Regions from separate parts of the Streptomyces sp. UG1 genome, predicted to be linked through region 1. Evidence: riboswitches for the same ligand, from Rfam matches in the RefSeq annotation. Region 1 holds a riboswitch; the other holds the start of a gene.
The links. Region 1 has a riboswitch for cyclic di-AMP ahead of ACP4J3_RS42485 (M23 family metallopeptidase). Riboswitches for the same ligand answer to the same signal wherever they lie in the genome.

Region 1 (3,147 bases):
GGGGGCCGGGGTGATCACCGAGCTGGTCACCGTGGCCGTCGTCTCCGTCCTCGCCGTCCTCATCAACCTTCTCGTCCGCCGCAGCGACGAACGCCTCGCCTCCGCCCGCGGGATCGCCGAGGCCGTCCAGCGCGCCGTACTGCCGGAACCCGCCGAGCGGATCGGTGGCTTCCAGATCGCGGCGCGGTACGAGGCGGCGCAGGAGGGCGCCTCCATCGGCGGTGATCTGTATGCCGTGCAGGACAGTCCGCACGGGGTGCGGCTGGTCGTGGGGGACGTGCGGGGCAAAGGGATCGGCGCGGTGGGGGCCGTCGCCGTCGTCATCGGCGCCTTTCGGGAGGCCGCCGAGCAGGAGGCCACCCTGGAGGCGGTCGCGCAGCGGCTGGAGCGGGCGCTGGCGCGGGAGCGGACCAGGCGGGACGGCGTCGACTCCTACGAGGGCTTCACCACCGTCGTGCTCGCCGAACTGCCGCACGGCGACGGCACCGTGCGGATCGTCAACCGCGGGCACCCGCCGCCCCTGCTGCTGTACGCGGACGGCACCGTATGCCCGCTGCCCGCCGCCGAACCGGCGCTGCCGCTCGGCATGAGCGAGCTCGGCGCCTGGCCCGACCGGGCCGACGAGGCCGGCTTCCCGGGCGGGGCGACGCTGCTGCTGTACACCGACGGGCTGTCCGAGGCGCGCGACGACAGCGGGCGGTTCTACGACCCCGAGGCCGGGCTCTCCGGTCGCGCCAACGCCCGGCGCGAGCCGGCCGCGCTGCTCGGGGTGCTCGCGGCACAGGTGCGCCGGCACTCCGGGGGCGGCATGGCGGACGACATGGCCCTCATGGCCGTACGACACCCCTGATCGTTGTGACCCGGGGTGACCGGGCGACCGCCCTCCGCATAACAACTGACATACCGTCAATACCTGTGTGACTCCTGAGCCCGAGCCAACTCGCCCGAATTAGACCGTTGGTGACCCGTAAGTCCAGGCGAAAATAGTTAATGATCAAGCGGAACAGCTTGGAATCCGCACCCCGCGTCTATTAACGTTCGATAACGCAGCGCGGTCGTCCCAGCCGTCACAAGAGGCGGCTCCGTGCGCACGCGCCGAGTCCCGCAAGGGAGCCGGGGAACCACCACCCTGGGGTGAATCGCGCGGATGCCGTCGTGAACCCACGACCGGTATACGCGCGTAGGAGACCTTCCTGCTCCGAACCCGTCAGCTAACCCGGTAGGCGAGAAGGAAGGAAAGGAGTACGCCCACGTGGCGTCCAACAGGCCTGCTACGCAAGCCCCGTTCGTGCCGAGTCAGCGCAGCACCGACACCTTCGGCTACGACCGCTACCGCACCGACGAGGGCCCGTTCGAGGAGTGGAACCCCACCGCGGAGTCCATTCGTCCCGCGCGTGGCAGGCACCGCGTCGGCAAGCAGCGCGGCGGGGGACTCGCCCGCAGCTCCACGGTTCTCGGCGTCGGCGTCATAGCCGCCGTCGGCGCGGGCGGTATGGCCAGCGCCCAGAGCGGCAAGCCGCCAGTCGCCATCACCATCCCCGACCTGCCCCTGATCTCCGACGACGACGAGGCTCCCGCCGAGGACGCCGGTACCGCGCTCAGCACCATGGGCGAGGCCACCGAGGAGACCACGCAGGGCACCTCCGACGCCGGCGAGGCGCTGCGCAGCCGGATCATCGCGCAGGCCGAGGTCCAGCAGGGCCAGATCGACAGCAAGGCCGTCGCGGACGCCGTCGCCGCCGCCGAGAAGGAGGCCGCCGAAGCGGCCGCCAAGGCGGAGAAGGAGGCCGAGGCCAAGGCCGCCGCCGCGAAGGCCGCCGCCGAGGAGGAGGCCCGCAAGAAGGCCGAGGCCGAGCGCCTGGCCGAACTGGCCAAGCAGTACACGCTGCCGACCTCCTCGTACACCATCACCTCGACCTTCGGGCAGGCCGGCGCCTACTGGTCCTCCGGCTACCACACGGGCCTGGACTTCGCCGCCCCCACGGGCACGCTGATCAAGGCGATCCACTCCGGCACGATCACCTTCGCCGGCTGGGACGGCTCGTACGGCTACAAGACCGTGCTCACCCTGGACGACGGCACCGAGCTGTGGTTCGCGCACCAGTCCTCGATCAGCGTCAGCGTGGGCCAGAAGGTCAACACCGGCGACGTCATCGGCCGCGTGGGCGCGACGGGCAACGTGACCGGCGCCCATCTGCACCTCGAGGTGCACCCCGGCGGCAGCTCCAACGGCATCGACCCGCTGGCGTGGCTGCGGGGCAAGGGCCTCACCCCCTGACGCACCCCCTCGACGGGCATCGACTTCCGATCCCCGGCGGTCCTGGCGGCGACCCCCCGACGTCGGGGCTGCCGGTTTTCGGTATGTGGAATACCGGCTTCTGACACGGAGGTTGGTGAAGAGCATGACTTCTCTGCGCAAGCTCGGCTCCTCCGACCTCGAGGTCCACCCGCTCTGCCTCGGCGGCAACGTCTTCGGCTGGACCGCCGATGAGGACCGGTCCTTCGCCGTACTCGACGCCTACGCGGCGGCGGGCGGCAACTTCATCGACACGGCGGACCAGTACTCCGCCTGGGTCGAGGGCAACGCCGGCGGCGAGTCCGAGACCATCATCGGCAAGTGGATGAAGGCGCGCGGCAACCGCTCCGACGTCGTGATCGCCACGAAGGTCAGCCGGCACCCCGACTTCCAGGGCCTGAGCGCGGCCAACATCAAGGCCGCCGCGGACGCCTCCCTGCGCCGCCTCGGCACCGATCACATCGACCTCTACTACACCCACTTCGACAAGCCGGAAGTACCGGTCGAGGAGATCATCGGCGCGCTGGACGAGCTGGTGAAGGCGGGCAAGGTGCGGCACATCGCCGCGTCCAACATCTCCGCCGAGCGCCTGGCGGCCTCCCTCGCCTTCTCCGACCGCGAGGGCCTCGCCCGGTACGTCGCCCTCCAGCCCCACTACAACCTGGTCTCCCGCGACACCTACGAGGGCGCCCTGCAGAACCTCGCCGAGCGCGAGGGCCTGGCGGCCGTCCCGTACTACGCCCTGGCGTCCGGCTTCCTCACGGGCAAGTACCGCACCGGTACGACGGTGGACAGCCCGCGCGCCCAGGGTGCCGCCAAGCACGCGGAGACCGAGCGGGGCCGGCGGGTGC
Region 2 (3,147 bases), on a different contig from region 1:
GGCAGCGTGATGCCGGCGGACTTCCAGGCGGCCTGGGTGAGACCGGGGCCGTCGAACGCCTCCGGGCCGGTCGTGCCCCAGACGCAGGGCTTGCCGACCTGTGCGCGAGCGAACTCCAGGGCGCGGATGGCCCGGGTGTCCTGTGATGCCGTGGAGGTGAGGGCGGTGCTCGGGGCCGGGGCTGTGCCCGAGGGCGGTGGCTGGCTCGGGAAGGGGGCGGTGAGGGGGGCCGTGAATGGGGCCGAGGCCGTGCCCGGGGTCGACGTCTGGCTCAGGGCGGGGGCGGTGAGGGGGTCCGTCAACGGGGCCAGGGGCGGCGTCTGGCTCAGGGCGGGGGCCGTGAGGAGGTCCGTGACCGGGGCGGTGAGGGGGTCCGTGACCAGGGCCGGGGCTGGGGCGGAGGCCAGGGAGGGCGTCGGCCAGGCCGTCGCGCCGGGCGGGACCGTGGTGAGGTCGGCGGCCGACTGGGCCTGCAGCGCCTGCCACTGCTCCTCGGCCGAGGGCTGGACCTGGGCCGGTAGGGCACCCCAGGTGTCGGTGGCGGCGGGCAGGGCGCCGGCCGTCGTCAGCGGGTCGTTCTGCCGCATGGCGTACATGGACAGCAGCTCGCGGGCCCGGTCCAGCTTGCGCTGGTTCTGTTCCTTGGTCGTCCGCAGCCCGGACCGCTGCTGGGGGTCGGCCGCCGCCGGTTCGGTGGCCGGGGCGGACGAGGGGGGCCGGGCGGGGATCGCCGGCATGACCTGGGTCGCGGCCTGAGGGTCCGCCTCCGGAGCGGCCGGCAGGGCGGCGAGCGGGCCGGCGGGCAGCTCCGCCGAGGGAGCCGTTCCGGTGGCCGGCCCGGCCGTCAGCTCCAGTGGCGCGCGGCCGGAGGACTCCCGTGCCGGGTCGGCGCCGTCCAGCGCCCGCGCGGGCCTCGGCGGCGCCGCCGGGACGATCGGACCGAGATTCGCACGCGCACCGTCGAACCACTGCCGGGTGACGCGGTCGAGGGAGCGGTCGCCACGCCTGCCGTCCTCGCCCCGGGGCGGGGCGGCGGGCGCGCGTCCGGCGTCCGCCGGCCGGGCGGCGCGCCCCGGCGGTCCCGTCGACGACGCACGGGTGGCGTTGAAGGTTCCCGAGTCGGTCTCGGCCCGGTTGTAGAGAGCGGCGACGCGTCGGTTGACCTCCTCGCGGCTCGGTGACTCGTCCGCGAGTGAGGGGGTGGCGCCCGCCGTCTGACCGAGCAGGGCCACCGAGGTGAGGGCCGCCGACGCGAGTGCGGAGTTGCGCATGCCGGGCAGGCTGAGAGCCCCCGGCCGCGCGGTGCCTTCCGGCGCCATGGGCGACGTACTCCTTCCGTACTCCGCCTACCGAGTTAGCTGACGGGTTCGGGCGGTCGGTTCCGGAAGGTGTGCCCTACGGCCCCTGCCCCGAAAGGCGATTGGGCCGATTCACCCCAAGTTCGGTTGGGTCCCCGGCTCCGGTGAACCTCGATGGCGCACCGGACTCGGCGGAGGCCGCGCGTCCCGACGGGGTTCGCCGGAGGTCGTCGTGCGGCCTGATCCGTAACCTAGCCAACTTGTGCGGCTCCCGTGAAGGTTGAGGCGTTAAATGTCCGATACGTTTTTGTGACCTTTGACGCTTGGAGGGGAACGACCGCCGGATTCACTTCGTTTCGCGTCGGTTCCGCCACGCTTCGTAGTGATCCAGGATCGTCTGCTCGATCGGGCGGTAGCTGATGCCGAGTTCGCCGACGCTGCGGCTGTTGTCCACCCGGAACCGGATGCCGAGGTGTTTGCGGATGTAATCCTGCGTCAGTCCGAAGGCGGGGCCGAGGACACGTACCGGCCAGTGGGGGAGCGCGGTGCGCGGAAGGCGGAGGTCGCGCGGATGGCGGGTGCGCAGGATGCGGGACATCTCGTGGAACGACGTCATGGTTTCGGCGGCCACGATGTAGCGGCCCTTGGCGTCCGGGTTCTCGGCCGCCGCGATGTGCGCGTCGGCCACGTCGCGCACGTCCACCGTGGTGAAGCTGAAGTCCGGGGCGCCGTAGCAGAAGTAGCCCTTGAACAGCTCCTGGAGCAGGAACAGGCTGCCGGACTCGGAGGCGGGAGTGAGGGAGGGCCCCAGGATCAGGCCGGGGTTGACCGACACCATGCGCCAGCGGTCCTGGGCGGCCTCCGCCTCCCACGCCGCGCGTTCGGCGACCGTCTTCGCGTAGTGGTACGGGTTGTTCTCCACCGTGCTGGTGGTGTTGAAGTACCGCTCCGAGAGGACACCGTCGTCCATGTCCAGGACATCCGCGTAGTCGCCGAAGATGGCGCCCACGGTGGAGGTGAACACGAGCCTGTCCACCGTCGGCGTCCGCTCGATCGCCGCCAGCACATTGCGGGTGCCGAGCAGGGCCGGCTCGACCATCTCCCGGCGGCCGTCCTTGATCTTCTCCGGCATGCGGAACGGCGAGGCCACATGGAACACCGTCCGGCACCCGGCCATCGCCCCGTCGAAGGAGCCCTCGGACAGCAGGTCCGCCTCGAACAGGGACAGCCGACCGGGGTACGCCTCCTGCATCTCCCGCAGCGGCCGCACCTTCGCCGTGGCGGCCGTGTCGCGCACCGTGGCGTGGACCCGGTGGCCGCGCTCCAGGAGCCGCCTGACCAGATGACTGCCGACGAAGCCGCTGCCGCCGGTCACCAGCACGGCCGCCGAGCCGTCCGAGCCCACGCCCCTCACCCCTCACATCGTGCGGTCGGGGGTCACCCTATGACGCCGCGTCACCAGCGCGGCAGCCGCAGCTCGTACTCCGGGTGGATCCGCCGCATGTAGCCCGTGTCGTCGCGGGAGCGCACCCCCGAGTCGACGTACAGCCGGTGCAGCCGGTCGAGGGCGTCGTGGTCCAGCTCGACGCCGAGACCCGGGCCGGTGGGCACCTCGACCGCACCGTCGCGCAGTTCGAGGACGCCGGGGACGATCACGTCGTCGGCCGAGTTCCACGGGTAGTGCGTGTCGCAGGAGTGGTCGAGGTTGGGGATGGCCGCCGCCACATGGGTCATCGCGGCGAGACTGATGCCCAGGTGCGAGTTGGAGTGCATCGACAGCGCGATGCCGAACGCCTCGCAGACGGCCGCCAGTTCACGAGTGCGGCGCAGGCCGCCCCAGTAGTGGTGG

Region 2: another riboswitch for cyclic di-AMP. It lies ahead of ACP4J3_RS03315 (NlpC/P60 family protein); the one in region 1 lies ahead of ACP4J3_RS42485 (M23 family metallopeptidase).

The regions. Positions count from the first base shown of each region.
Region 1 is NZ_JBNGGG010000051.1:64,067-67,213, forward strand. Features, by position in the region: gene ACP4J3_RS42480 (PP2C family protein-serine/threonine phosphatase) at 1-850, shown strand, start outside; cyclic di-AMP (ydaO/yuaA leader) riboswitch at 1,084-1,240, shown strand; gene ACP4J3_RS42485 (M23 family metallopeptidase) at 1,253-2,278, shown strand; gene ACP4J3_RS42490 (aldo/keto reductase) at 2,403-3,147, shown strand, end outside.
Region 2 is NZ_JBNGGG010000002.1:229,948-233,094, reverse strand. Features, by position in the region: gene ACP4J3_RS03315 (NlpC/P60 family protein) at 1-1,319, opposite strand, end outside; cyclic di-AMP (ydaO/yuaA leader) riboswitch at 1,328-1,502, opposite strand; gene ACP4J3_RS03310 (NAD-dependent epimerase/dehydratase family protein) at 1,645-2,712, opposite strand; gene ACP4J3_RS03305 (glucarate dehydratase family protein) at 2,754-3,147, opposite strand, start outside.